One region of the Neobacillus sp. NPDC058068 genome, then DNA from elsewhere that is predicted to be linked to it. Evidence: a T-box and tRNA genes for the amino acid it is inferred to sense, from the RefSeq annotation. Region 1 holds a T-box; the other holds one or more tRNA genes.

Region 1 (15,690 bases):
TATTTCAAGAGGTCACGTGAAATTAAACGATTTGAAGCCAGGTGCGATCATCGGCACGAGCAGCCTGCGCCGCAGTGCCCAGTTGTTAGTGCAGCGCCCGGATATAGAGATTAAATGGATCCGCGGCAATGTCGATACACGATTAGCAAAACTAGAGACTGAGGAATACGATGCAATTATTTTAGCAGCAGCAGGTCTTTCCCGCCTTGGCTGGGCGTCTGACGTGGTAACTGAATTTTTGGATGCTGAACTTTGTATTCCTGCCGTTGGCCAAGGGGCATTATCGATTGAATGCCGTGAAGACGATAAAGAACTACTAGAGCTGTTTGAAAAATTCACCTGCAAAAAAACAGAAAGAGCCGTTCGCGCTGAGCGCGCCTTCCTGCAAAAAATGGAGGGCGGCTGTCAGGTACCAATAGCTGGTTTTGCTCGTGTTGAAGAGAACGATGAAGTGGTCTTAAATGTTTTAGTTGCTTCTCCTGAAGGTCAAGAAATTTTCAAAGAAGAACTTAGAGGGCAAAATCCGGAAGAGCTTGGCATTCAAGCTGCTGACTTATTAATTAAAAGAGGAGCCAAGGACCTGATTGAAAAGGTCAAACGGGAGCTCGAGGGTCAATGATAAAATCCTTGCCATTGCTTGAAAAGAAAGTCCTTGTTCCAAGAGGAGAAGGTCAAGCAGGCTCCTTTTCCAAGCTTGTTGAAAGGGCTGGAGGGATTCCGATTGAAATCCCTCTGATTGCCTTTCGTCCGCTTGAAAAAAACGAGCGTCTTCTAGAAGCAATGAAGGTCCTTGATACATATGACTGGATTATTTTTACGAGCAATGTCACGGTCGAAACCTTCTTTTCTTTTTATGAAGAGGCTGGTGTCGATTTTCCAAAGATCGCTGTGATTGGGAAAAGGACGGCAGAGGTCTTGCAGGAGCGGGAGCTTCGTGCAGAATTTATCCCATCGGCATATGTGGCGGAAGTATTTGCTGAAGAGTTCTTGCCTTATATCCACAGTGGTTCCCGGGTCTTGCTGCCGAAAGGAAATCTCGCCCGCGAATATATCGCCAGCTCCTTGTCAAGTGTTGGTGCTTTGGTTGATGAGGTCGTCATTTATGAAACGTACATGCCGGAAGAGAGCGGAGTAAAGCTCGCAGAAATGCTGGCTGGCAACCAGCTTGATATCCTGACGTTTACAAGTCCATCGACGGTCGATCATCTGATGAAAGTTGTGAAGGAATATCGACTAGAAGAGCAGCTGAGAAACTGTGTAATCGGCTGCATCGGACCCGTAACAGAGAAGAAATTACATGCTTATGGATTGACAGTTCATGCTTCTCCAGAGGAGTACACCGTGGCAGAAATGATCAAAAGCTTGATAGCTTATTTAGAGGAAACTGGGGATTGAGGTGGCGGGCTATCCGCCAGTAAAGTGGCGCAACCGCCAGTAAACAGGTGTTATCCGCTAGTAAAACAGCGCTCAACAAATAAGGTAATTTTTTCGGGGGGTATTTATATAATGGAACTTCAATTTTCACGTCATCGCAAGCTGCGTTCAAGTGCCAATATGCGTGCACTTGTTAGAGAGAATCATTTAAGAGCGGAGGATTTCATTTATCCGTTATTTATCTATGAAGGTGAAAACATCCGTAACGAGGTTTCATCAATGCCTGGTGTTTTCCAAGTATCGCTGGATCACCTTCAAGCGGAGATGGAAGATATCGTCGCACATGGGATTAAGTCGGTCCTGCTGTTTGGCATTCCGAAAACAAAGGATGCATGCGGCGAGCAGGCATACCATGATCATGGAATCGTTCAGGAAGCGACCCGTTTCATTAAAGAAAAATTTCCGGAAATCATCATTGTTGCCGATACATGCCTTTGTGAGTATACAGACCATGGTCACTGCGGAGTGGTCGAGGGTGAGCAGATCCTTAACGACCAATCGCTGGAACTACTCGTAAAAACGGCAGTTGCCCAGGCGAAAGCAGGAGCAGATATTATTGCACCATCGAACATGATGGACGGCTTTGTGGCAGCGATTCGCGCCGGTTTAGATGAAGCTGGGTATACCGATATACCAATCATGTCGTATGCAGTAAAATATGCATCCGCATTTTACGGACCTTTCCGTGAAGCGGCGGAGGGAGCACCGCAGTTTGGTGATCGCAAGACCTATCAAATGGATCCGGCAAACCGCATGGAAGCATTCAGAGAAGCAGAATCCGATGTCGCAGAAGGGGCAGATTTTTTAATCATTAAGCCTGGAATGCCTTACCTTGATATTGTTCGTGATGTGAAAAATAACTTTAATTTACCAGTCGTTGTCTACAACGTCAGCGGTGAATATTCAATGGTTAAAGCAGCTGCACTAAACGGCTGGATTGATGAGAAAAAGACCGTGCTAGAAATGCTTATCGGCATGAAGCGCGCCGGTGCAGATCTAATCATTACCTACGCGGCAAAAGATGCCATTCGCTGGTTAAAAGAAGACGAATAAACATTATTTGAAAAGAGGGAATGGAATGCGTTCGTATACAAATTCGATTGAAGCATTTAAAGAAGCCCAAAACCTAATGCCCGGCGGTGTGAACAGCCCGGTTCGTGCCTTTAAATCCGTTGACATGAGTCCGATTTTTATGGAAAGAGGCAAAGGGTCAAAAATCTATGATATCGATGGCAACGAATATATTGATTACGTCCTATCATGGGGTCCGCTCATTTTAGGCCACTCCAACGACCGTGTTGTCGAAGCTTTGAAAAAAACAGCAGAACAAGGGACAAGCTTTGGAGCTCCGACCTTATTAGAAAGTAAATTAGCCCAGCTAGTAATTGAACGCGTGCCCTCGATTGAAGTAGTACGGATGGTCAATTCAGGTACAGAAGCAACGATGAGCGCACTCCGTTTAGCCCGAGGCTATACTGGCCGCAACAAGATACTGAAATTTGAAGGCTGCTACCACGGCCACGGCGATTCGTTATTGATTAAAGCCGGATCAGGCGTGGCTACACTTGGCTTGCCTGACAGCCCTGGGGTGCCGGAGGGGGTAGCCTCAAATACGATAACGGTTCCTTACAATGACCTGGAAAGTGTAAAATTTGCCTTCGAACAATTTGGCGAAGATATCGCTTGTATTATTGTTGAACCTGTTGCCGGTAACATGGGTCTTGTTCCGCCGCTTCCAGGCTTCTTAGAAGGTCTGCGTGAGCTAACTTCGGCAAACGGATCTTTACTGATTTTTGATGAAGTTATGACTGGCTTCCGTGTTGGCTACAATTGTGCACAAGGCTATTTCAATGTCACTCCAGACATTACTTGCCTCGGCAAAGTAATCGGCGGCGGACTTCCTGTTGGCGCATACGGCGGTAAAGCGGAAATCATGCAGCAAATCGCACCGAGTGGTCCAATTTATCAAGCGGGAACCCTCTCAGGAAACCCGTTAGCGATGACGGCAGGCCTTGAGACATTAAGTCAATTAACACCTGAGCACTATCAGGAATTTATCCGTAAAGGCGACATGCTTCAAAAAGGTTTTGAGGCGGCTGCTAAAAAATACGAGGTACCAATTACCTTTAACCGTGCTGGTTCGATGATTGGCTTCTTCTTTACAAATGAGGAAGTTATCAACTATGACATAGCAAAGCACTCTAATTTGGAATTCTTTGCTGCCTACTACCGGGAAATGGCTAATCAAGGAATATTCTTGCCGCCATCCCAATTCGAGGGACTATTCCTTTCGACTGAACACTCAGATGCAGATATTGAAAAAACAATTCAAGCAGCAGAGGTTGCTTTCTCAAGGCTTAAATAATATAATTCACTGCACCCACTCACCAAGTGGGTGTTTTTTTTATACCTCAGAAGAATCACCCATTCCCACGCACTTTTTTATCATAAATAAAAATATTTCCACATAGAGTGTAAGTGACATAGTGATTTTGCGTGAAGGAAACGAAAGGAGGAGTCGCTTTGTCCCAGGAGAATCAATCGTGCCTGCGATTTTCTTTGGAGGAGTCATTGTGGTTTAGAAAAGGACAGGAAGTCGAAGAACTTGTTTCGATTTCCCTAGACCCGGACATCACCATCCAGGAAAACGATCAGTACGTAACCATACGTGGTTCGCTGGAACTCACTGGCGAATATAAAAGTTACGAAGCTAGCGATGAAGGCGAGGATGAAGGTTTTAGCTCGCACAAGTTTGTTGAAAGAGTGGCGGAACGAGAGGAAGGAAGCTGTGAATTTTCCCACCGTTTCCCAGTCGATATTACGATTCCGAATAATCGGATTCAAAGTATTTACGATATCGATGTCCTCGTTGAATCATTTGATTATTCCCTGCCGGAGCGCAGCTGTTTGAAGCTTTCTGCAGAGCTGACCATCAGCGGCCTTTACGGAACTGAACAACAGCAGCAACAAGAAGAGGAGTCAGAATACGAGGTACTTCACCGTACCGAAACGTATGCGGTTGAGGATGAAGAAGAAGTCCTCAATGAACAAGAAGCAGTTCAAAGTGCATTTGAAGAAAACTTCTTATTTGAGGTCGAGGCGAGGAAGCAGCAGGAAGAAGAGAGTGTGGAAGTTTTACCGAAGTTTCCAACCTTCAACTATCAGCCGCAGGAAGTGAAGGAGGAAGAAGACTACGAGCCACTATGGAACCTTCAGGAGGCGAGAAGTGAGAGCAGCTATCATGAGGAAGCAACCTTTGAACAAGAGTCCAGCCCACATACTCACTTTGAAGAAGACGTTACAATTGTTGAAGAAAGTTCATCCTCATCTGATGACATCATAAAAAAAGTAAAGAAGAAGCTGACTAAAAAGAAGAGCATGACGCTGACAGAGTTTTTTGCCCGCAAGGAAGAAAGCACAGGGAAAGTGAAAGTAAAGGTATGTATCGTTCAAAAGGGTGATACTCTTGATGGACTGGCCGAACGTTATGACGTAACGGTTCCAAATCTACTCCGGGTTAATAATCTCGAACTTAATCAGGATGTTTTTGAGGGTCAGGTTTTATACATTCCAGCGACGCTTGCAAAAAAATAACTTTTTAGAAAAGAAGATGAGCGGGTTTCTTTGACCTGCTCACCTTCGTTTTTTGGAAAAGGGGCGGAGCGCTGCTAAATCGAATCCGTTAGTTCCGATTTAGTAGAACTATCCAACCTTCAGGGCAAATCAAGTGTAGTGCGGCTCTGCTCTCACCGCCTTTTTTAAGTTAGGCTGGTTCTTTGAATATGTTGTAGTTCCGAAGTAGATGGCTCCATGCTATTTACTTTTTAAGGAGAGTTGAATTCTGATGACTGACGTGAATCGACTAGAAGCAATTTATCCTATTTTAAAAGATTATCTTGTTGAGCCTTATTTTGTCGAAGATTACGGTGGTGTCCAAAAGGTTTATTCAAATAAAGGAACGTTTGCCCTGAAAAAAATCGCGCCGACAATCGGTACGGATTTCATTCGCCACGTTCATCTGCTTTACCAGAAGGGCTTTAATCGGATGGTCCCGATTTATCCAACAATGGACGGCAGGTATGCAGTCTTACACGAGAATAATCTCTATTATCTAATGCCCTGGATGCCAAATGATCATAAGGAAGACCGCGAGCATAAAAACCAGCAGTTATTTCGGGAATTGGCACGGCTCCATACGCTTTCCGCCAAAGAAATCACGGTGAGCAACGAAGAACGAACAGAGCACTATGAAAAGACGATAGAGCAAATGGATAAGCATCAGGAATTCCTCGATGGCTTCATCGATGAATGTGAAAAAAAGACATATATGTCGCCATTCGAATTGTTATATTGCATGTATTATACCGAAATAAGCCAGGCACTGCGCTTTTCAAAGGCCAAATTTGAAGAATGGTATGAGAAAACGAAAGAAATTGAAAAGGCCCGCATGGTTATTACCCACGGGAAATTATCATCGGAGCATTTTCTATTTGATGATCGCGGGTACGGTTTTTTTATCAATTTTGAAAATGCCCGTTACGGTTCACCTATTCATGATCTCCTCCCGTATTTATCACGAGCCTTAAATACGAGCCTAAAACGAAGTGATACCGCCCTTGACTGGGTATATCATTACTATAAATACTTTCCATTTAAAGAAGATGAGAAATTATTATTCTACAGCTATTTAGCCTACCCGATTCCCGTGATCCAAGTTGCAGAAAGCTACTTTCGAAATCCTCGGCCTAGGAAGGAGCTGAAGTTTGTCCGCAAACTCCAGCAGCACTATTGGCATTTAAAAAATTCTGAGTATGCTGTCATGCGCATGACGGAAATCGAAGCCGTGCAGCAAGTAAAAGAAGGAGCCCAGCAGCAGATTGATTAACTGCATGATGGGCTCCTTAAATAATTTCAAAATAGATAGAAATGGCGATAACGATAAAGAATGACAATAATAAAACATCAAAGACGGTTGGCAAAAACATCGTTCGAATGAATTGAAAAATAATAAAGGGCAGAATCAATTGTCCGCAAAATCTCCGGAATGTTCGAAACCAGGGACGGTGTTTGTATTTTTGAAAATTTCCCCTCACAGAAAAACCTCCCCTTTCAAATCAGGCGTTTGTTTATATATATTCTAAACATCTGTAAATTCCCCTGAAAAATTACATATAGTATAAATTAAAAGAAATTTGGTAATCATGATTGACGTCAAGCCTTATTTTTCGTAGTATAACTATATAATTTAATTAGCGTAAGCAAAGACAGGGAAGAGTACGATGCCTAGCCAGCTTCAAGAGAGGGAAATCATTAGCTGAAAGATTTCCTAAGAGGCACATCAGAAAGTCGCCCACGAGCTTCTTCTGCGAACGGATGTCACAAATCCTATTAGTTGAAGACGGATCAAATCCGTTATCCTATTTAAGAGCCAATCATCTTTCTTTGATTGGAAAAAAGGTGGTACCGCGAAGCAAACTCCATTCGTCCTTTTATGACGAAGGGGTTTTTTTTATGGAGAAAAAAGGAGGAATAGTAAATGGAAACAAAAGAATTAACGATGCCAACCAAATACGATCCGCAAACGATTGAAAAGGGACGTTATGATTGGTGGCTTCAAGGTAAATTTTTTGAAGCAAAGGATGATGAGGGCAAACAGCCGTATACCATCGTAATCCCGCCGCCGAATGTAACCGGAAAACTTCATTTAGGCCATGCGTGGGATACAACATTACAGGATATTTTAACAAGGATGAAACGGATGCAGGGCTATGACGTTCTTTGGCTTCCGGGAATGGATCACGCCGGAATCGCCACCCAGGCAAAGGTTGAGGCGAAACTGCGCAGTGAAGGCAAAAGCCGCTACGACCTTGGCAGAGAGAAATTCGTGGAGGAAACGTGGAAGTGGAAGGAAGAATACGCTTCCCATATCCGGGCGCAGTGGGCAAAGCTCGGATTAGGGCTCGATTACAGCCGTGAGCGATTCACCCTTGATGAAGGACTATCTGATGCCGTTCGCGAGGTTTTTGTTACCCTTTATAAAAAAGGACTGATTTACCGCGGCGAGTACATTATTAACTGGGATCCATCGACGAAAACAGCTTTATCCGACATCGAAGTTATCTATAAAGATGTTCTAGGTGCATTCTATCATATGAAGTACCCACTGGCAGACGGCTCTGGATTCATTGAAATTGCGACCACTCGTCCAGAGACAATGCTTGGTGATTCAGCTGTTGCCGTTCATCCAGAAGATGACCGCTATAAGCACTTAATCGGTAAGACTGTTATCCTGCCAATCGTTGGCCGCGAAATTCCGATTGTCGGCGATGATTATGTTGATATGGAATTCGGTTCCGGGGCCGTAAAGATTACCCCTGCCCACGACCCGAACGATTTTGAAATCGGCAACCGTCATAATCTTGAGCGCATTCTTGTAATGAACGAAGACGGCTCAATGAATGACAAGGCCGGCAAGTACAAAGGGCTAGATCGTTTTGCATGCCGCAAGCAAATTGTCAAAGACCTGCAAGAACTGGGCGTTCTGTTCAAAATTGAAGACCATCTGCATTCTGTCGGCCACTCAGAACGAAGTGGTGCAGTAGTTGAGCCATACCTTTCAACACAATGGTTTGTTAAAATGCAGCCGCTTGCCGATGAGGCAATTGCCCTGCAGGACAAAGAAAACAAAGTAAATTTCGTTCCTGACCGTTTTGAAAAAACTTACTTGCGCTGGATGGAAAATATCCGTGATTGGTGTATTTCAAGACAGCTTTGGTGGGGCCACCGCATCCCGGCATGGTACCACAAAAAAACGGGTGAAGTATATGTTGATCACGAGCCGCCAGCAGACGTAGAAAACTGGGAACAGGACAAAGATGTGTTAGATACATGGTTCAGTTCAGCACTTTGGCCATTCTCAACAATGGGCTGGCCAAACAATGAAGCGGCTGATTATAAGCGCTACTTCCCAACAGCTGCTTTGGTAACAGGCTATGACATCATTTTCTTCTGGGTATCGAGAATGATTTTCCAAAGCGTTGAATTTACTGGCGAGCGTCCATTCAAGGATGTTCTCATTCACGGTCTCGTTCGTGACGAGCAGGGACGAAAGATGAGTAAATCGCTTGGCAATGGTGTCGATCCAATGGATGTCATTGATAAATATGGTGCCGATGCCTTGAGGTATTTCCTATCGACTGGCAGCTCACCAGGGCAGGATTTACGTTATAGTACGGAAAAAGTAGAATCGACTTGGAACTTTGCTAATAAAATTTGGAATGCCTCCCGCTTTGCATTAATGAACATGGACGGGATGACATATGAGGAAATTGATTTCAGCGGTGAGAAGTCAGTAGCCGATAAGTGGATTTTAACACGCTTAAATGAAACGATTGAGCATGTGACCAAGCTTTCTGAGCGCTATGAATTCGGTGAAGTAGGCCGTGCACTTTATAACTTTATCTGGGATGATTTCTGTGATTGGTATATCGAAATGGCGAAGCTGCCGTTATATGGTGAAGATGAAGCAGCAAAGAAAACGACTCGTTCGATTCTTGCTTACGTGTTAGACCAAACGATGCGCCTCTTACATCCGTTCATGCCATTTATCACCGAGGAAATTTGGCAGAACCTGCCGCACCAAGGCATCTCGATTACCGAAGCGAAATGGCCGGAAGTAAATCCAGCGTTTTCTGATGAGGAAGCAGCTGGGGAGATGAAACTGCTCATGGAGATGATTCGCTCTGTACGGAATATTCGTGCCGAAGTAAACACGCCAATGAGCAAGAAAATCAAAATGCTTGTCAAAGCGAAGGATCAACAGGTCCTACAGGCAGTCGAAAACAACCGCAGCTATATTGAGCGCTTCTGTAACCCTGAAGAATTGCAAATGGGGACAGATATTCAAGTACCTGAAAAAGCGATGACGGCGGTTATTACTGGCTTAGAAATCATTCTCCCGCTTGCGGGCTTGCTTAATATCGATGAAGAAATAGCCCGTCTGGAAAAAGAATATGACCGCTTAAATAAGGAAGTCGACAGAGTTCAGAAGAAATTAAGCAATGAAGGCTTTATGAAAAAGGCACCGGAGAGTGTTGTTGCTGAAGAGCGTGCCAAGGAGCAAGATTATCTTGAAAAAAGAAATATTGTTGAAGCACGGATTAAAGAGCTAAGAGGATAAATGAAAAGGTGAGGCGAATTCATAACTGGATTCGTCTTCCCTTTATTAAAAGGGGTGTTACGATTTGTTTACTACATATAAAGAAGCCCTGGAATGGATTCATGCACGCTTAAGACTGGGCATTAAACCAGGTTTAAAACGAATGGAATGGATGATGGATCGGCTTGGCAATCCAGAAACAAAGATAAAAACAGTCCATATCGGCGGAACAAATGGAAAAGGCTCAACCGTTACTTTTCTTAGCTCCATTCTCGAAGCCGCAGGCTATACAGTTGGAACCTTTACCTCGCCCTATATTGAGCAGTTTAACGAGCGGATTAGTGTGAACGGGAAACCGATTACCGATGAGGAATTGCTAGCGCTTGCCAATGTTATTCGTCCATTAGCAGATGAATTGGAGGAAACGGAGCTTGGCGGTCCAACCGAATTCGAAGTGATTACTGCGATGGCGTTCGATTATTTTGCCAAGAACACTAATGTGGACATCGTCATTTTTGAAGTAGGTTTAGGAGGGCGATTCGATTCCACCAATATCCTTCATCCGCTAGCTTCGATTATTACAAATATTGGTCTTGATCATACGAACATCCTCGGAAATAGCTACGAGGAAATCGCTTTTGAAAAAGCGGGAATTATTAAGGAACATACTCCCGTATTTACCGCAGTCAAACATCCTGGTGCACTTAACGTGATTATCGAGCAGGCGGCACAAAAAACCGCGCCTATTTACCGCTTAAATCAAGAGTTCTCCATCAGCGCTCATGAATCGCTTGAAAATGGCGAAACGTTCACATTACAAACGGAAACGCAAACCATGAATGAGCTTGAAATCAGGATGATCGGCCAGCATCAAACAGAAAATGCTGCACTTGCGGTAAGCGCAGCCCAATTTTTACATCAAAAATGCTCGTTCAACTTGAGCATCAAAGCCATCCGGGACGGTTTAAAAAAGGCCTATTGGCCGGGGCGGTTTGAAATTCTCTCGCAAGACCCGCTGGTCATCATTGATGGGGCCCATAATGACGAAGGCGTTACAGCGTTAGTCGATGAGTTATCATCCCGTTACCCGGATCGTCACATCCAGATTGTGTTTGCGGCCTTGAAGGATAAAAAGCTCGACAGAATGATTGCTAAGCTCGACAAGATTGCTCACCAAATCTCGTTTGTCAGCTTTGATTTTCCCCGCGCCGCTAATGCAGAGGATTTGCTGCAAATCAGCCAATCAGCGAACAAACTGGCGGTCGACAATTGGAAGACCTATTTGTTAGAAGAAATTGATAACCTAGATGCGAAAGACATGGTAGTCATTACCGGTTCTCTCTATTTTATTTCGGAAGTTAAACCTCATTTATGTAAATATTTGAAAAATAAGACGATTTCTCTATGACAAGCTGCCTATTATTTGATAATATTAGATTATCTTGAATTAATAATAACCGACCGATGGAGAGGAGGAGAGTAAGATGGGTGTAAAACCGCAAGTCCAAAGAACGATTTTTCTAGTTTGGTTTTTGCTGGTTCCAGCCGGTTTATGGTTTACCTATACCTATTATCCTCCTCGCTTCAACGGTAATTGGGTTGATATTTTGGCGTTTTTGCTGTTAACACTCATTGTTGCCTCGATGCCAATTGTCATAAACGATATGTTTATTTTTCTCATTCAATGGGTGGCACTTGCGACCTTTTTAAAGTTTGGCCTCTTTGTCGAAATCCTCTTTGCCCAGGCAGCGGTCATTAGTTTACTTGTACGGCTAAGGATTCTGAAAAATGGTCAATTATTTCGTCTGCCGCTGAATTTAATTATGTTCTTTATTGGGTCTTTCGTTAGCGGAATCGTTTATTTCTTACTTGGAGGCGAAACGGGTCCCAACCTGTCTCACGATAGACATGCACTCTTACTGGCTGTTGTCTATGCCGTGGTAAGTTATCTATTAAATCAAATCATCATTTCTTTTAATCTCTTTTTTATTTATAAAAGGAAAGAGTCTTATTTCGGCAAAGACTTCTTTGTCGAAACGATTACTACGTTAATCACCTTGCCGATTGGGATTATGCTGTACATTTTATACAGACAAGTGGGAATACTAGCTATCTTGTTTGTCGGAATTCCGTTTGCTAGTGTGTCAATTGTGTTTAACCTGTACTATTCAAGTCAGAAGATAAACGAATACTTACAAAAGGCCGCGGAAATTGGTCATCAGTTAGCCGAACGCCTAAATGTAAACGACGTCATTCACTTATTTATTCAAAAGCTTAGTGAAATGCTGCCCGTTGATTATGCTTATATTTTTGAAGTGTCAGGCGACGAGCTTAAATTAATTCGTAGGATTGAAAGCGGTACTGTAATGGCGAATGACATTAAACCATTGAAAAAGAACGAAGGAATCTGCGGCAAGGTCTGGGCGAGACGGAAGGCTTATCTATTCTCTGCTAAGATGGAGTGGCGAGGAATTGTCAGCGGCCAAATCCCTAGCGATGTCGAAAGTATTCTTTGTGTTCCAATCGTAAGCAGTAAAAACGTAACAGGAGTATTATTACTGGCTGCTAAGAAAAAGCGCGCCTATGAGAAATTCCAGCATATGATTATTGATATCCTCTGCTCCCATTTTGCCGTGGCAATGGAGAATGCTAAGCATTATGAACAAACCAAAAGGCAAAGTGAACGCTGTGCGTTAACAAAATTATATAATTACCGCTATTTCGAGAACATGTTAAACGAAGAGTTCGAAAAAATGGCCAGTTTTCAACGTCAGATGCTTTCTTTAATCATCCTTGATATCGACCATTTTAAAGAGGTAAACGACACCTATGGCCACCAAAGCGGCAATGAAATCCTTATCGAGCTTGCAAACAGAGTGAGTAAGTTGGTCGGCGCCCGGGGAACAGTGGCTCGATACGGCGGCGAGGAATTCGTCGTGCTATTACCCGATACCTCAAAGGAAGAAGCCTATCAAATGGCTGAACACATTAGGCAGTCAGTTGCGAACTGGCCGTTTACCCTTCAGCAGTCGTTAGATCAAAAACAGCAGCAGGTGAGGATTACCGCTTCGATTGGAGTCGCAACCGCACCAGAGGATGCAGAGGATGCAATGGCATTGATTCGTCATGCAGACCGAGCACTTTATGTTGGGGCGAAGCGGGCGGGGAGGAATCGGGTGGCGGAGTATTCGTCTTGTTAATGAATTATGAGTGGTGTGAAAACCCATAAAAAATTCACTTATTCCAAAATAAAATCATCATCTTTGACAATCTAAAATGGTCAAAGATGATGATTTTTTATTTGTACACAATATTATTAATTAATGTTTCAATTGTGGGATTAGTAAATGTTGGACCACACTTTGTTTGAATATCAGCAGGAAGTTCCCCTTCGGTTATTTTAGTATATGGGCCATTATAACTTCCAATTATATTACCCATTAGATATAACTTTCCAAAAATATCCACACCCTTAGGAACTTCCAAATTCCCTTTGATACAAACTGTATAATTAGATCCTATCTCCATTTTATCAGCCACTTTTACACCATTCTTAACATACACCTTCCTTGAATCATTACTCGTTAATTCAAACTTTCCAAGGACTGTTAAGTTTCCCCCAACGAATAAATCTAGGTTAATGGGATCCTTGCCTGATGGAGGTGTTAAATGACCATTTACTGTCATATCACCTTCAGATTCAATTGTAGAATTTTTTACATGTTGAGCGTTACCATCAATATAGATTGTCTCACCATGGATTTTCATACCATCCATGTTATTAACAGGACCATTTAAAGTTAGATTTCCTGTTGAAAAAATTTTTTGGTCAACCATATTGTTTCCCGTATTTATTGATCCAGATCCTACTAAAATTTCTTTACAGGAGGATGAATAGGATGTACAGTCGGGTGGGTTTGGTTTTTCTATAGCTTTATAAATTGAAGGGCTTAGGTCGATGGTCATTTCCCCATCAAGAATAGTGTCCTTCATTTTTTCGGTTCCCATTACGCTAAAACTTATAAGTATTTTATTTGAATTTGAAGTAGCAGTAAATTTTTTATTTGTAATTGCAATATTTGAATCCCCTGAAATTGGATAATATTTATTATTTATTGGATATTTAGCTCGAAATGCGGTTTGAATATCTGTTGCAAGTTGGGTAGCAGCACGTACTTTAAAGTCACTTTGTGTAGGCGGAACTATTTTTTTAAAATCTTCTAGTTTTGTTTCAAAGAAATTTTGCACGGCTACTTGATATAATGATACTCCCATTTCTGCAGCGGCAACAGATTTTGATTTTTTCTCAACCACTTGATTTTGTTTAACACTACCAAATGATTGTCCCATGAATGCAAGGAAAACAACTGTGAAAATAGTAATGAGTAGTAAAACTGTTACTAGAGCATATCCACGTTCATTCTTTAATATTTTCATTGATAATCAACGCCCTTCACCCGATATAATAATGTTTCAATAGTAATCTTATTTATTGGATTTTTTATGTCAGTGGCTGTGACTATCAAAGTAACATCTTTTTTATTTGGCTCAATGATAATTGGACCTGAACCCTTATCAACATTATCAATTTTTAATACATAGTTAAAACAAATTTGAGAATTACTAAAATCCTGTTTGGGTTCTTTATTAGGTGTGACAGTAACTATACATGGTGAACCAGTGCTAGAATTAGTACTCCGTATTTCATATTGGTTATATTTTTGATGAATACTTGTCAAATTTGTAATTAAAAGATTTGTTTCTTGAATCATGAAGTTTTTGGAAATTGATTTTTGCGAAAATTTATATCCTTGAAAAAATACATTCCAAATAATTACACCAACAAAGGAGAGAATGGCTAAAGTAATTAATATTTCAATAAGTGTAAGACCGCGTTCATCACTTTTCAAACTCATCAACTCCTATCTTTTTACATATCCATAGGTTTCGGCTACTACATTTCCATTTTTATTCTTTAGTTGCATGACTATTAGATGAACGCTATAGACATTTGATTTTTCAATTGGTGATTTTTTGATTTTTATGGTTACTTCATAACTATTTTTTATAGTTGTAAATATATAATCTGTTCCACTTGGGTTCGGATTGAAATTAGTATAGTAATCCTTATTATTCACATTAGTAATAAAACCTATTGTTTGTTTATCATTAGCAATAAAGGTTTTTACTTTATTGGATTCCTGCCAATCAATAAGCAATCCTTTGGCGGTATTTATGGCTTGAGATTTATTTTCATTTTGTTGGTTCATAAGTCCCATTTGGGGAAAAAAACGCATAATTGATAGAAAAATAATCGATAAAATAACGATAGAAATTAGAATCTCTATTAACGTTACACCTTTTTCATTTCGAACAATTTCCAAATAACCCATTCCCTTCAGGGAGTAATATTTTTATAATAAAAAAATTAGTAATTATGACCCATAAATGATTTCCAGTCCTTTTAAAATACTTAATAGTATTATACAATATTTAGTAAGCGAATTTTGTCTAATTTTTGAAAAAATGAACAAAAGAATAAAGAAAATGTAGTTTAATAGTATAAAAGGACAATGAGAAAGGGAGTGAATGGATGCAATCAATTATATGGGCCTTTTGTTCTATGTTAGTACTTATGTTGATTATATCTTTTCTACCGCTAGGATTCACTATTAAAGGTAAGTTTTTTGTCATTTTAACTAGTTTTATCTTAGCTTTAGGAGGAATTGCCGCCATTGCATCTTTCCCATTATGGGAAACCGCAATAATGCTGGTTTTGCTAATCTTTTTTGCTGCCTATTTTATGGATAAGCGCATTGGCGCTCAGTTATATAAAGTTATTCCGACATTTGAAGGAAAATTACCTGGGGAACTGGATTTCCATGTCACGAATTCTAAGATAGATATGATGGAAGATAACGATTCTATCGAATTAACAGAATTAAATTTGATAGAAGCTCCTATGGTTGATTCTATTCAACCTTTTGTAAAACCAGCTATAGAACAATTGAGTGACAATAACGAGGATATTTCATTTTTACTAGAGCGGAATTCTGAAAATGAGGTTACTGAACAAAAGGTAATGGAATCTGATCATG
Region 2 (15,690 bases), on a different contig from region 1:
CAACCAAGCCAAAGCCAATCCCAATTAAGAAGAAGGCAATCGCAATTGTCCAGGCCAGCCCTTTAGAAAATTGGGCTGTTTTATGAAGCCCAAGTGCTGTCAAGATAACACCCCATATTCCAAACACCTCAATGAAACTTAAGACGCTTACTTTATCTTGATTCAGTAACCCTGCTAAGCTAGTAATATTTATTTGAGGGTCACCGCCGATTACAAACCTAACCGACATATTGATAATCAGTCCCACTGCGGCAATAATCGTAATATAGGTATTCATGGAAAATAACTGTTTAAAGGAAACAGCGGAATTGGCAATTTTCGCAATGATTAAATGAATAGCACTGCTGATTACAATAGTGATAATTGGGGCGAAGATACCTGTAATCGCGAAAATCACCTTAGTAACAACTAAAAATATTTCTTCCTGTTCTTCCGGCAATCCAGAACCACCCAAAGTTTCCGCGTCCATTGATAATGCCATTAACGTCATTCCGACAGCATAGATGATACTAATAATAATTAGCGACACCCAGATTTTTGGATTTTGCTTGATTCTCTCAAACTGTAAACCCGGACTTGTAAACATGCCCAATAACTTCGGACTCTCTTTCTTCGTGGTCAACTCTGTCTCGATTTCCATCAAAAAACACCCCTATCCATTTATGTAAAAGATTCCTATTAATTATACGGTAATAGTTTCAGAAAGTTTCATTTTTTTCAACGGTGCCTGACACCACTAAAAAAATGATTGACTACCTGGTCACTCAATAATAAAATGATTCAGCGGGAATTAGGGTAAAATAATCCTATTACACATCTCAGAGCTTAAAGAGGAGTCGTGTGTAAAAGGATAAAAACCGAGATAGGAGGATAGAAATATGAGAATACAAGAACAAAGGATAAATACAAAACTAGTCTTAACGGGTCTAATTATTGGGATGTTCTTTAGTGCGCTTGAACAAACCATCGTCGGTACAGCGATGCCGACGATTATTTCGGAATTAAACGGCTTTACCATTTTCGCCTGGGTTACAACTGCATATATGATTACCTCAACCACGGTTGTACCGATTGTTGGGAAATTATCAGATCTATACGGCAGACGTTTTCTCTACTTATTAGGAACGATTATCTTTATTATTGCTTCGGGTTTGTGTGCGACTGCATCTTCCATGGAACAGTTGGTCATTTACAGGGGCATTCAAGGAATCGGCGGTGGGATGATTATGCCGCTATCGCAAACAATCATTGGGGACATCTTTACGGCTGAACAACGAGCTAAGTGGCAGGGGATTTTTGGTGCACTGTTTGGCTTAAGTTCTGTTATCGGACCTTTTTTGGGCGGCCTGATTGTCGACCATATCAGCTGGCACTGGGTTTTCCTGATTAATGTACCATTTGGACTACTTTCCGCTCTATTAATCTTTACCGGACTTAAGCATGAAACAGTTACGAAAAAAGACAAAGTTAATATCGATTATTTAGGCATTATTACATTAATTCCCTCCATCGTGTTACTATTACTTGGCCTTACCTTTGGCGGCGATAAATTTGCATGGGCATCCATCACATCTTTCTTGATTTTCGGCGGGGCATTGCTGCTATTCATTGTATTTGGATTTATTGAAAAGAAAGCTGCTGAGCCCATTTTGGATTTATCCTTATTTAAAAATCGCATTTTTGCGACGATGAATGGATTAGGATTCTTATTGGGTCTTGGAATGTTTGGAGCGATTATGTTCGTACCAATGTTTATGCAGGGTATTCTCGGTGTTTCACCAACCAAAGCCGGATCTACCATGACACCGATGATGATTGCCATGATTGTCGCTAGTGTTGTAGGTGGGCAGCTGTTACTTCGGTTCAAGTTCCGCACTGTTTTAACAACAGGAATGGTCCTAGCATCACTTGGCTTTTACCTTATGAGTACAATGGGATTGGAATCAAGTGTGTCAAACGCTTATGCCTATATGGTGGTTTTAGGGCTGGGAATGGGATTAGTAATGCCGACATTAATGATTGCCATTCAAAATGAATATCCAAAGTCACAACTCGGGACCGTTACCGCTGCATCGACCTTTTTCCGTTCAATCGGCGGTACCATTGGGATTACTGTTTTAAATTCTGTCATGAATCATTCGCTTGGAACAAAAATGATTCAATCGGCGAAAGAGACCGAAAATCCAATCGCACAAGCAGCACTAAAGACTCTTTCTGAAAAAACAGATTCACTATTTAGTCTGCTGCTTCATCCAAGTCTATTAAAACTGCCTGAGGAAATTCAAAAAATCGTCATTCATGGCATTCAAACTGCTTGGACTGAATCCTTTTCAACCGTCTTTTTAACCGGTCTTATTTTTATTTCAATTGGCATCCTTGTTGCTTTATCTGTAGGCAAGGGACGGATTAAACGCGACAGTCAACCCGCTGGTTCAGGTGCAACTGAATCCTAACCTAAAACAACCCCGCCTTATTCAAAAATTTGCGGGGTGTTTTAATTATTAACATGTTAAGCCTGCGATGTAAACGGGTGTTTAAACTCCCACGGCAGTGTAACACCTGTCATATTTTTCACAAATAAATTAGATTGGTAAGGCTGTTTGCCAAACTTAACTTCATTATCGTCAGGATGATAGTGAAAGACAATTTTAGTAATACTTTCATCAGCGATCTTATGTAAAATATTGTTCAATCCAACTTTCTCCTTACTAATCAAATCATAAAGATGTAAAACAGTATTTTCACGTTGGAAGATGACCAAACACTTTTCCTCTTCAAGGAAGTAGAGATCCTGATTGAAAACCATAAGACAGTAAAACATCAGTAATTCCTCACTCCCCTTTGTTCCAAAATGCTTTGAACCTGAAATACGTTCTGCTGCTAATGTATAGACAAACGCTAAATCGTCTGGCTTACTCCCATCTAATTTTTTCACCCCTGATTGCTTAGATGGAATGTGGCTATAGTCGATGGAAAACTGTACTTCTTTCACTGGAGCAAACCCAAATTTCGGATAAAAGTCTAATACCGTTTGATTAGCAAACAAATAGATGAGATCTACCTGACTGAATTCCGCTAAGACCTTATCCATTAGCTTTCTTGCTAGCCCTTGATTTCGATAATCGGGGTGTGTCATAACCGTACCAATCTGCACAGCTTGTTTTTCCACATTATTAATTACCAGGGTTAATAGATTAACCGATACATTCGCAATCACTTGGCCATTATCAACATATGAATACGGCTGATATTTTTCAGTCCAGAAACCATGTTGATACCAAGTTTCAAACTGAATGCCAAAGGTTTCCGCTGCCAACCGGTTTAAACTGGTCCTTAAAGAAAAGTTTTCTTTATAATTTTTCTCAAAAGATAATTCCCGCAAAATAATTCAACTCCCAATGTTTCCTTTGTTTAGCTATGAGGAATTCGCCTTCAACATCGAGATATCCTTTCTTTTTTTAAAAGTTTTCTTAAAATTAAGTCCGTGATTTCCGCGTTTCTCTCTATCTGCCTTATAATATATTTGAATATTTTGTTAACTAAACATAGATTAGAGCTAATTATGAATAAAGGAGACTGTGCTATGAATTTTAAAAATATGACTTTAGACGAGCTGAGGACCGACCTGATTGTTGTTGCGGAAAAAGGATATCCATTCTTCATTTCCGGAACAATCTATTGGTTCGTTATGGGGGGACTAAGTTTTTTTATCGAAAACGAGAAGCTGTTGGCACTCTGCTTCCTGCTTGCTACCGGTAGCATCTTTCCACTGGCAATTGCCATCAGCCGATTGCTGAAAATTAATATCTTGAGTAATAATCCGTTAGGTGTATTGGGCGGAATTATTGGCGGCATTCAAGCCTTTTATATTCCGGTTTGGGTAGTCATCTACCTTGAGAAACCAGAATTAATCCCCATGGCGATAGGAATTTTGGCTTCTTCTCACTTCCTGCCATATGCGTGGATTTACCAAAGTAAAATTTATCTATTTCTCACCATTTTAATGGCGTTGACCGCTTTTATTTTCGGTTATGTCTTTATTGAGCAGGGCTTTTCACTTTTGCCATTTTTGCTGGCTGCTCTTTACCTCTTAACGGCACTTGCCCTAAAGCTTGAGACTATAACATACATAAAAATGCGAGAGCATAAAGGGCTAAGCAATTAATTCACCAATGCGCTCATTAAAAAAGGATAGACCTAGTAGAAAATTGACTGCTTGGATCTATCCTTTTTCATATATTATTTTGTTGCATATAGGAAAAATATTAATACTCCAAGCTAAAGTGTTACAATTAAGGAACCATATTCCCGGCAGCCTTATAAATTTGATACCATTCTTCTCTTGTCAATGTGAGTTCAGCACCCTTACATGCCTCTATCATCCGCTCGGCCTTGGTAGTTCCAAGCACCACCTGAATGTTAGCAGGATGGCGTGTAATCCACGCTGTAGCTATACCAGTATTCGAAACGCCATATTTTTTAGCAATATTGTCTACTACCTCGTTCAACTTTGGAAAACGCTCCAAATCTCCTAAAAATGACCCTTCAAAGAAACCGTGCTGGTAAGGTGACCAGGCTTGCATCGTGATATCATGCAGACGGCAATATTCCAAAATGCTGCTATCTCGATTAATGGCTTGATCAACCTTCATATTCAAAGTAATTCCCGAGTCAATCATTGGTGTGTGCGCAATGCTAAATTGCAGTTGGTTTACCACCAATTTATGTGGTATGTATTTCTGTAACAATTCAATCTGAGCCGGGTTATGGTTCGATACCCCAAAATATTTTACCTTACCACTATTATGTAGTACTTCAAAGGCCTCTGCCACTTCAGAAGGTTCCATTAATGGATCGGGACGATGAAGCAGCAAAATATCAAGATATTCGGTATTTAGTCGCTTTAAAATACCATTAACCGACTCAAGGATATGCTCCTTAGAAAAATCAAAATAGCCTTCAGCAGAGCGAATGCCGCATTTACTTTGCAAAATCATTTTTTCACGGATGCTTGGATTCATTTGAATTGCTTCAGAAAAAATCTCCTCACACTTCCCTTTTCCATAGATATCCGCATGATCAAAGAAATTAATGCCCTCATCCATTGCCGTCCGGATTAAATTTTCCGCTTCAGGCAAAGACAACTGTGTTAAACGCATATTACCCATAATCATGTTAGAAACCTGTAAATCAGTATTTGCAATGTTAATAAACTTCATTTTTTTACCTCCCTTTTTTTTAATTCTTCAACTTCATTATACTTTAATCTAAGTGATTCGCCCAAGCTTTTAAACCTTGCCGTTCCAAATCAAGGAGTTGTGTCTTCATTTCTAATCCGCCGCGATAGCCGGTTAGCGAGCCATTTTTTCCGACAACACGGTGGCATGGCACCGAAATTAACACCGGATTGGCACCAATAGCCGCTCCTACTGCACGTACTGCCGCTGGCTTATTGATATGGTGTGCGATATCGGAATATACTCTAGTCTCCCCGAACGGAATCTCACAAAGTGCGTTCCATACAGCAACTTGGAACTCTGTCCCATGATAATCAAACGGGACAGTAAAAATCTTCCGTTTCCCATTAAAATATTCTATTAGTTCAGCTGCATAAGGGTTCAGCTTCTCCCTGTCCTCCACTAGAGGGTTTCCTGGAAACTGTTTTTCTGCCCATATCGAAAATTCCTCAAACGGCTTGTTCTGTGACCCGACGTAACAAAGCCCCTTCTCTGTCGCAGCAATATATAGATTCCAATCTTTAAAATTCAGCAGTGACCAATAAACAGGTGTCTTATTATTTTGTGACTTCATTTTATTCCCTCCGATTCATGTAATTGACGGAAATGGGCGGGTGTAGTGCCCGTCATCTTTTTAAATACTGTAATAAAATAAGGCGTATTAGAGATACCAACCATCTTTGCTATATCTGAAACCGCTCGATCCGATTGAAGTAAATATTTTTTAGCTGTATTTATTCTGACCTGATGGATATATTCAACAGGCGTCATGCCGGTAATTTTTTTAAATGTCCGGTGTAAATGATACGGACTTCCATGACTTATTTCAGCTAATGTTTCCAGTGAAAGCTTGTCAGGGTAATTTTTATCAATGTATTCTATTATGATTGCAACCCATTCGTTATCAGGTAAGCGCTCATTCGTGGGTTTGCATCGTTTACAAGGACGGAAATCAGCAGAAATGGCTTCTTCTGCGTTTTGAAAAATCCGTACATTTTCTTTTTTGGGAACGCGAGATTTACATGATGGCTTACAGAAGATTCCCGTTGTCTTAACAGCATAGAAAAATTGATTATTGTATGCTGCATCGTTACCGATAATGGCCTGCCATTTTTCATCTGTCATGACTTCATCACTAGAATCCGCTTGAAACTCTATTCTCATTTAGACCACCTCTCTTATTATTATAGCTCCGTCACAAACGATAGGTAAGTTCTTGGGAATAAAAAAGCAAGATATTGAATCTGATTGGGTTTGATGGAAAGTGCAAACAGTAGGTTGGTTTTGTCCTCCATCCCCCATATGAAGGACACTTCGCATGGTTTATTCACCAGTTTTGTCCTTTATCCCCCAATGAAAAACACTATGCTCAGTTTTTACACTTGTTTTGTCTTTCATTGATATAATTCCTCTATTTCGCATCATGGAAAATAATCCCTAAACCATATCGCTCTCCAGATGTAATCGTGCTGACACCGTGGCGAAGTGTATTTTTGTAATAATCCTTTTTTCCTTGGGCAGGTCGATAGTTTGTTGGAAAAATAATCGCCCCGCCTTGATCAACTGTAAGGACGTGTCCCCTGCTTTGGGCCCTTGGAATTTGCTCTACAAGGAGGAATTCCCCCCCTGTATAGTCTTGATTGTGTTGATTCAGGATAAAGACAACTTGAAATGGAAAAAATACGTCTCCGTAAAGATCCTGATGCATACAGTTGAAGCCGCCTTTTTCATATTTTAAGATTAATGGTGTTGGTCTCGTTTGCTCCTTTTCTTCACAAGTCTTTAAAAAATCTTCCAGCGTATTGGGATACTGTTCCGGTTTTTTCAAATAACCCAACCAGCGATTTGCGGTTTTGGTCAGCTCTGCATAAAACGATTCTCGTAACCCTTGAATCAGTTCAGGCAATGGGTAGGAAAAATATTTGTACTCTCCGCTACCAAAGCGGTATCTCGTCATATTAATCTTTGTTCTGTACAACTGTTCATCACTATATAACTCCATGAACGATTCACATTCTGCCTTAGTTAAAATCGGGGGCAGCTTTGCAAAACCTTGTTCATCTAATTCTTGTTGAATGGCCTCCCAGTCTAAGCTTTGTACACGGGATTTAATATCATGAACCATCGTTATCACCTCCAATTTTTGTTATTATCAATATAGCCCTATTTCTTCTGAAAATAAGGTTTTTACGAATAGAAAAGCAAGATAATGAAATAATTTTTTGTGATAATGATTATTAAGATGCGGAGGTTTGAATGTGGCTAATCAACAAAACACAATGGACTGTTGGCAGGAAATCAATGGGAATATCATCATTGAGCTGCCAATCGATTTTAATATAAAAGCAAATCTTGGCTATTTAGAACGGAACAAAAATGAATGTATGTTTGAAGTCGAAAACGAAATGATCATAAGGGTGATTGCCGTTGGAGAAACCCGAACCTTAGTAAAAATACACGTAAATAAATTTAATCAGATGATCGTGCAATTTTTAAAAGACTCTAGACCGAATAATCAGTCGGAGCGCGCTGAGGTTGCCCAGTACATTCGTGAATGGTTTGACCTTGACCGTGATTTAACGCCGTTTTACAAAATGGCAAAAGCAGACCCGCTCCTTAAGGGGCCAGTCGAGGAATTTTTCGGATTACGTGTGATCGGTGTGCCCGATTTATTTGAGGCCCTCTGCTGGGGAGTCTTAGGGCAGCAGATAAACTTAGCGTTCGCCTACACATTAAAAAGACAATTTGTTGAAAAATTTGGCGATTCAATCGAGTGGAATGGCAGGAACTATTGGGTTTTTCCAACCTACGAACAAATTGCCCAATTAACACCTGCTGATCTAGCAGATATTAAAATGACCTTGAAAAAAAGTGAATATATTATTGGCATTGCCCAACTGATGGCCAGCGGGGAATTATCGAAGGAAAAATTATTGAGGATGGATAGCCTTAAAGAAGCTGAAAAGAGTTTAATCAAGATTCGCGGGATTGGTCCATGGACAGCGAATTACGTGCTAATGCGCTGCCTACGATTTACCTCTGCTTATCCGATTGATGATGTTGGACTGCATAACGCCATCAAACATCTGACCGGTTCAGAGAAAAAGCCTGCGAAGGAAGAGCTTTTAAAGCTTTCAGTACGATGGGAGGGCTGGCAAGCATATGCCACGTTTTATTTATGGCGGGTTCTATATTAAGAAAATGGTGATACAATGAAGCACGATTATCAATTAATTTACAAAAAATTATATGAACACTACGGCCCGCAAGGCTGGTGGCCAGCGGAAACACAGTTTGAAATGATGATCGGCTCCATACTTGTTCAAAATACAAGCTGGCGCAATGTCGACAAGGCCTTAATAAATTTACGACCGTTTTTGCATCCTGAAGTGGTTGCTCAATTATCTAATGAGGAACTTGCCCAGCTTATAAAGCCAAGCGGCTTTTTCAATATTAAGGCTAGTCGGATCAAGTCCTTTATGGAATGGTTTAAAACCCATGATTACGATATCAATTTGATTAAAAAAATAGACAGGCATCAACTGCGCACTGAGCTATTAAGTATCAAGGGCATTGGCCCTGAAACGGCGGATGTCATCTTGCTTTACGCATTTGATACCCCTATTTTTGTCGTCGACGCCTATGCAAAGCGGATATTCTATCGTTTAGGATACGATATGCCAGAATCGTATGATACCTTTAGAAAGCAAGTTGAAAAGGAATTACCTGGGGCCTTGGTACTATTTAATGAATTCCACGCCCTTATCGTTGAACATGCGAAGGAGCATTGCAAAGCAACGCCTATATGTGATATCTGCCCGTTATTTGATATTTGTGGTCGAAGACTGGACTAGGATATATTTTCTCCATTTTATCTTTAAAGAACTTTTCATTGACCGCGGGGAAGCTGTTTTTCTTATTTCGGGCAATGAAAAGTTCTTTCATTTACCGTGCGGGCACTTATTTCGGCCTAATAATTTCAAAAACCTCACCGATTTTTGCATAATTATGACCTGCAAGCCGGCTTACAGCAGCTAAACTAGTTTGATTAATTTTTCCATTCTCGTATATTTCTTTATCAAAATGAAATTGAACCACTCTTCCGATGATTAGGTCACTGCTGGGCGCATCTTCATCGCCTAAAATTAAGTGATGCTCTAATATACACTCCATACGGATCTTTGCCTCTTTAATTCCCGGAACCAAGATTTTCGTACTCTCAATTGCTGAAAAATTTGTTAGTTCCATTTCACTTTGGTCAGGCGGGAGGCTTGCCGCTGTTTCATTCACTTGTGCGATAATCCCTTCATCGACAATATGAACAACAAATTCCTTAAGACCGACAATGTTGCGTGCCGTATCCTTTTGCCCCGTTTCCTTTCTTAATACAGCGATTGAAATCATCGGCGGTTTTGATGAGGCAATATTGAAGTAGCTAAACGGAGCAGCATTTAAGGTACCATCACTCGCTAACGAGGTCACAAATGCAATTGGCCTTGGAATAACACTCCCAATCATCAATTTATAATTTTCAGTCGCAGTATTCTTAGCTGGGTCAATCGAAAGCATTGATTCACTTTTCATCATGTAATTCAACTCCTCTTCTTTATGATTAATTATACAATTCTATGTAACGTTTTTAGAATATAAATCATTCAAAGTGTGTCTATCACGATGTACATTAGAAATAAAAAAATCCTAACATCGTTTAGATGTTAGGATTTGTGATGACCTGTGAGGGACTTGAACCCCCGACCCCTTCCCTGTCACTTTTGGAATCACTACAGAACTAGAATTTATCTCTTTAATTTTATGACTTATTATAGCAGGATGTGCAATATAATCTTTTGTTAATAATTCAAAACTTCCTTTTTTAAGAATTACTTTTTCAATAATTCGCCCTAGCATCTGCCTTTTTTCCATTACAGAGCACGAATAATATTTACTATTCCAATTAGGTAGCTCTATATTTAACAATTCAATAGAATTCTCTTTAGTTATAAGAGCAGAAAAAGAAGTTTCTTCATTAAAAAGGTTTTTATTTATTTCAAGAATATCTTTTTCTAATTTAGCTAATCTCTCCAATTGATTTTCATTTTTTAATTGAAAATAAGAGGAATACAACTGACTTAATTCTTCTTTTATCCTTTCTATTTCCCTTAAACAGGATTCTTTTTCCTGTTTTATTCCCTTTTCATCAATAAAAAAAGTTGCTTTTTTCATAACGTCTGCTAACAAAGATATAATTATATCTTCATGCTTGTCTGCACCAAAGTCCCTTTGCTCATGAATTTCATGTTTATTTTTTGCATGCTCACAGACATAGCGCCGATAAATTTTTGTTTCAAATGATTTTCCATTTACTTTTTTAGGTCTATTTCTATTATTCTCGGCCTTTAGCTTTTTCCCGCAGTACCCGCAATAAATTAGATTGCTAAGTAAAAAGGTATTTTTTGTTGTAGTACCCGAATGATTTTCATAGGGTTTTCTTTTGTCCATTAATTCTTGAGTTTTTAAAAATACTTCCTTATCTACAATTACTAATTCCTCTTTTTTAGGTTGGAGCTTCCATTCTGACCGCTTATGTTTACCGTGCAGATTGCTACATTTATTATAAGCTGGGTAACCAATATATATGGGGTTTCTTAATTTTAACAATCTCTGCTTCCTCAGGGAAAATAGCTAATTCTGATTTTCCATCCAATTTAATAATTTTGTACCCATAAGGAGGAGATCCTCCTGTAAAAATACCTTCCTCGTTTAGTTGTACAAATCTTCTTTTTACTCTTTGTGATGTTTTTTCAACTTCTTTTGAGCACTGAAGATAATATTCAGCTTCACGTTCAGAAAAATTGGAAACCATTCCTTCGGTTATAGACCAGATTTCAATGCCCTCACTCTGCATGGCATCGAAAAAGTATTTCATTTCATCCTCTTTCCTGCCAATCCTGTCCAACATGAATACAAGTAATACTTCAAATTCTCTTTGCTTAGCACCAAGTAAGATTCTATTGATTCCTTTTCGATCTTCTAGTTTTACACTATATCCAGAAACAGCCAGTTCCTCAATCTCACGTTTTATTTTCCAATCGTGAAAATTGGAAATGTAATTTAAACAAGCTTTCTGTTGTAGGGTAGTATCATGGTGAAGGACTTGACTTTTAGTTGAAACACGGTAATAAGCCCAGACTCTTTTCACCGGCTCTATCCTCCTTTTATTTTTATTCTTTATTTAATTATAAAACATATGTTCGTTTTAATCAATTAAAGAGCTTGTAATTCCAGCAATTAGGAAAGAGCTTTTAAATATTATTTTACTTGAAATAAGAAACTACAAATTATAGAAAAAAAATCCTAACATCGTTTAGATGTTAGGATTAGTGATGATCTGAGAGGGATTCGAACCCCCGACCCCATCCCTGTCAAGGATGTATTCTCCCGCTGAACTATCAGATCGCTTATTAGTACAAATTTAATTATATTAAATTTTTCTAGAATGTCAATATTATTTTTAGCATTCTTACGGATAACCCTCCTGACCATCCATTCCAGCCGATAAATCTTTTAACAACAAAAAGGAATGGAAGTTCTATTTTCTCGAATAAAGAACGAATGTTCGGATATAATAATACAATAATGAAGAAAGGAGTGATTCACATGGATGGGCTATTCATCCGTTCCATCGAAGAAAATATGCCTTTAGAAATGATTTATCTTGCCGATAACCATGAGTTATCTCAGCGGAAATTGATTGTGATGGAAATGAATGAGGAATATATTCGTGCCTATTGTCTGCTTCGAAAACAAGTCCGCACCTTTAAGCGGGAAAACATTTTATCCATCATGCCCGAAACCTGTTTAAAAAAGCGACACCTTCACTAACCCCCTATGTTCCGATTCCCCCAAACTCCCTTCCTATTGTGAAAAGCATTTCTAATTAAAATATGATAAAATGCAGTTGTATTAATCGAAATATTGGGGGTTTTGTTGTATGGAGTTTCCAAAAGGCACGATTAAAGAACTTACCTTTCAAAGCGTTGAGCTAGGGGAAGAAATGCAGCTCCTTATTTATCTACCAGCAAACTTTTCGCCGTTATATAAATACTCGTTGTTAATCGCACAGGATGGCCGCGATTATTTCCAGCTTGGCCGAATTGGTCGAGTAGCAGACGAGTTTCATTCTAAAAGGGAAATTGAAAATTTAATAATTGTTGGGGTGCCCTATAAAGATGTGGAGGACCGTCGCAGGAAATACCATCCCAAAGGATCAGAAAACCAAAAATACATCCGCTTCCTTGCCCATGAGTTAGTTCCTTTTCTTGACAAAGAGTTTCCTACTTATCAAATGGGTTCGACGAGGGCACTTATTGGCGACTCGCTTGCCGCTACCGTCTCATTAATGACGGCAATTCAATACCCGCACACATTTGGAAAAGTACTGTTGCAGTCGCCTTACGTTGACAATCAGGTAGTGGAATTAATAAGAAACTTTACTGAAGAGCAGCTTTTAGAAATTTATCATGTCATTGGCAATCAAGAAACGGAAGTACACATGACTAACGGAAAAGTGAGTGATTTCCTTGGCCCAAACCGCGAACTTTCAAAAGTAATTTCAGCAAAACCTTTTACATATTTTTATGAAGAATTTAACGGAAATCATACCTGGACATACTGGCAGCCAGATTTAAGACGAGCACTTAAACTGTTATTTTAGTCTTACAACTATTGTCACAAGTTTCATAAGTGTGATTTAAGTGATTTAATATATTTTGAAAATTTGCTATAATAGCAGGAAGGCTTTTTATAAGTATTGGTTTTTCAAGAAAATAATTTTATATAAACGGAGGTAAACGTATGAAATTTGGAGTTGTTATTTTCCCGTCAAAAAAGCTTCAAGACCTGGTGAATTCTTATCGCAAACGCTATGATCCGCATTATGCTCTAATTCCTCCACACCTAACGTTAAAGAATGCCTTTGAAGCAACAGAAGAGAATGCGAAGGATTTAGCAGACAAATTACGAAAAATCGCTAGAAATACCAACCCAATCGCATTAAAAACTTCCAAAATCAGCTCGTTTCAGCCTGTAAATAATGTCATCTATTTCAAAGTGGACAAAACGGAAGAACTTGTAGCCCTTCATTCCGAAGTTAATCAAGAATATAGCGAACAAAACCCGGATTATGCCTTTGTTCCGCATATTACGATTGGTCAAAAGCTTTCCGATGACGAGCACTCAGATGTCTTAGGTTCACTTAGAATGACAAAACTTGATCATGAAGAAACAATTGACCGCTTCCACCTTCTATATCAATTAGAAAATGGTTCTTGGACCGTTTATGAAACATTTCGTCTTGGAAAGGAATAGGATTACGTGAAAGTAAAGGTTGTAGAAAATCAAAAAGAACTTGAAGATGCTTTTTATATAAGAAAAATTGTTTTCGTGGAGGAGCAAAACGTCCCGCTTGAAGAGGAAATCGACCAATACGAAGATGAAGCCGCCCATTTTGTCCTATATCTTGAAGATGCGCCTATCGGGGCTGGCAGATTCCGGGTCGTGGATGGATACGGGAAAGTTGAACGCATCTGTGTTTTAAAAGAAGCAAGAAAAACTGGTGCAGGGAAGTCGATCATGAATGCTATTGAGAACCACGCTCAGTCTCTTGCGTTACAGAAATTAAAGCTACATGCCCAAACCCAAGCTATTCCTTTCTATGAAGGTCTTGGTTACGAGGTTGTCTCAGAGGAGTTTTTGGATGCAGGTATTCCTCATAAAACAATGATAAAAGAAATAATAACTTAAAAGAAGCACTTGCCGTTGACTGGCAAGTGCTTCTTTATCTTCCTGGATTAAAACACTTTCAGATACCGGCTAGTTTTGTTATGATTGAACATGTCTTATTTAGCGAAATAGAGGTTTAAATATATGAAAACAGCTATCTATCAACATCAAAATATTGTTCTTGACAACTTAGCGAGAGAACAATATCAAAAAATCTTTCTTGCTGGGAAAAATGGTGAACTCCACTGCCCTACGTGCGCCCAGAAAGTTCGATTGTTACTGGGAATTCACGAGAGCCCTTATTTTTTTCATACCCAAGAACCGGAAATACATTGCCCAGAGCCTGCTGTAACTATAGTTACCGAGGATTCAGCAAGCTTTAGCGTTCAGAACGGATTTAATCTGCCAAAAGGCAGAACGATTACAGAAACCCAAAAAAATCTAGAACTATTCAGACCATCAAAAACAATTGAATACACGATCCCATTTAAACAGGTAACAGAAGGCAGTCAGCAAAAACGACCGCCTTATCTCTTAGAACTAGCGGAAAGCGGAGTTGTCCTGGATGAAAGCCAAACAGCGGCTGTCCTGGATACAGAAGGATCGATATTAGTCCTTGCTGGTGCGGGGAGCGGTAAAACACGTGTGTTAACCGTACGAACAGCTTTTATGCTCCATGATAAACAGATTGATCCCCGTACGATTATGCTTGTTACCTTTACGTCAAAAGCTGCCGCTGAAATGAAGGATCGATTGCTCTCCTATCCACAAATGAAACGGGAAAAAATCAATCAACTTGTTACGGGTACGTTTCACAGTATTTTTTATCGGATACTTATGTTTCATGATGGAGCCAATTGGTCTGCTGACAAATTATTAAAAAAAGAATGGCAGCGGGATAAAATCCTTAAAGAAGCTGGTAAAGAGCTCGACTTATCTGAAAAGGAATTTGCCTTTGACCTGGCGCTACAGCAAATTGGGTTTTGGAAAAACTCACTCCTGATGCCAAACGAAGTGAGACCCGCATCTGAGTGGGAAGAAAAGGCAGTATTTCTATATAAAAAATATGAGGAATATAAGCGTCGAGAAGGTCTTTTTGACTTTGATGACATGCTGCTTGGTTGTTATCAGCTTTTGAATTCTTCCCCTGACCTGCTTGCACACTATCAGGACCGCTTTCACTATTTTTTAATTGATGAATTTCAGGATGTAAACAAGGTGCAGTATGAACTCATCAAGCTCCTATCAGGAATGCATAAAAACGTTTGTGCAGTCGGCGATGATGATCAAGCGATTTATTCATTCCGAGGGAGTGACCCGAGCTATTTGCTGGAATTTGAAAAAGACTTCCCTGCTGCAAAATTGGTTATTCTTGAACAAAATTACCGTTCTTCCCATGAAATTGTCGCTGCATCCACACAAATGATTGCTGCTAATAAAGTCAGAAGAATGAAGCGAATGAAGGCACAATTTTCATCAGGCTTGCTGCCGCTCTTATTTTTTCCCTTTGATGAAGAGGAAGAAGCAACAATGATTGTCACAGATATTCAGGAACGAATTTCTAACGGGGAAAATCCCTCAGACTTCGCGGTTCTTTATCGGACTAATGCTGGCTCACGTGCTATTTTTGAGCGCTTAGCAAGTTCAAATCTTCCTTTTAAACTGGAGCAAG

What was found. The T-box of region 1 lies ahead of ACFVSW_RS11565 (valine--tRNA ligase). A T-box ahead of a tRNA ligase gene usually reads a tRNA of that ligase, here a tRNA-Val.
Region 2: it has a tRNA-Val gene. The T-box ahead of ACFVSW_RS11565 (valine--tRNA ligase) is inferred to sense a tRNA for this amino acid. The anticodon was not compared.

Annotation. Positions count from the first base shown of each region.
Region 1 covers NZ_JBHVSI010000008.1:160,291-175,980, reverse strand. The annotation lists gene hemC (hydroxymethylbilane synthase) at 1-619, shown strand, start outside; gene ACFVSW_RS11595 (uroporphyrinogen-III synthase) at 616-1,395, shown strand; gene hemB (porphobilinogen synthase) at 1,507-2,487, shown strand; gene hemL (glutamate-1-semialdehyde 2,1-aminomutase) at 2,513-3,799, shown strand; gene spoVID (stage VI sporulation protein D) at 3,931-5,028, shown strand; gene ysxE (spore coat protein YsxE) at 5,279-6,319, shown strand; gene ACFVSW_RS11570 (hypothetical protein) at 6,336-6,527, opposite strand; T-box leader at 6,687-6,926, shown strand; gene ACFVSW_RS11565 (valine--tRNA ligase) at 6,971-9,613, shown strand; gene ACFVSW_RS11560 (bifunctional folylpolyglutamate synthase/dihydrofolate synthase) at 9,678-11,000, shown strand; gene ACFVSW_RS11555 (sensor domain-containing diguanylate cyclase) at 11,077-12,792, shown strand; gene ACFVSW_RS11550 (hypothetical protein) at 12,890-14,029, opposite strand; gene ACFVSW_RS11545 (type II secretion system protein) at 14,026-14,502, opposite strand; gene ACFVSW_RS11540 (prepilin-type N-terminal cleavage/methylation domain-containing protein) at 14,515-14,976, opposite strand; gene ACFVSW_RS11535 (hypothetical protein) at 15,186-15,690, shown strand, end outside.
Region 2 covers NZ_JBHVSI010000002.1:232,792-248,481, forward strand. The annotation lists gene yknW (YknW family membrane protein) at 1-640, opposite strand, end outside; gene ACFVSW_RS03385 (MDR family MFS transporter) at 879-2,453, shown strand; gene ACFVSW_RS03390 (GNAT family N-acetyltransferase) at 2,510-3,382, opposite strand; gene ACFVSW_RS03395 (DUF7010 family protein) at 3,584-4,165, shown strand; gene ACFVSW_RS03400 (aldo/keto reductase) at 4,293-5,219, opposite strand; gene ACFVSW_RS03405 (methylated-DNA--[protein]-cysteine S-methyltransferase) at 5,263-5,811, opposite strand; gene ACFVSW_RS03410 (bifunctional transcriptional activator/DNA repair enzyme AdaA) at 5,808-6,401, opposite strand; gene ACFVSW_RS03415 (2OG-Fe(II) oxygenase) at 6,649-7,362, opposite strand; gene ACFVSW_RS03420 (DNA-3-methyladenine glycosylase family protein) at 7,517-8,434, shown strand; gene ACFVSW_RS03425 (endonuclease III domain-containing protein) at 8,450-9,091, shown strand; gene ACFVSW_RS03430 (flavin reductase family protein) at 9,198-9,806, opposite strand; gene ACFVSW_RS03435 (recombinase zinc beta ribbon domain-containing protein) at 9,936-10,895, opposite strand; gene ACFVSW_RS03440 (recombinase family protein) at 10,849-11,436, opposite strand; tRNA gene ACFVSW_RS03445 (tRNA-Val) at 11,622-11,693, opposite strand; gene ACFVSW_RS03450 (WYL domain-containing protein) at 11,895-12,119, shown strand; gene ACFVSW_RS03455 (alpha/beta hydrolase) at 12,229-12,951, shown strand; gene ACFVSW_RS03460 (YjcG family protein) at 13,092-13,604, shown strand; gene ACFVSW_RS03465 (GNAT family N-acetyltransferase) at 13,611-14,039, shown strand; gene ACFVSW_RS03470 (UvrD-helicase domain-containing protein) at 14,163-15,690, shown strand, end outside.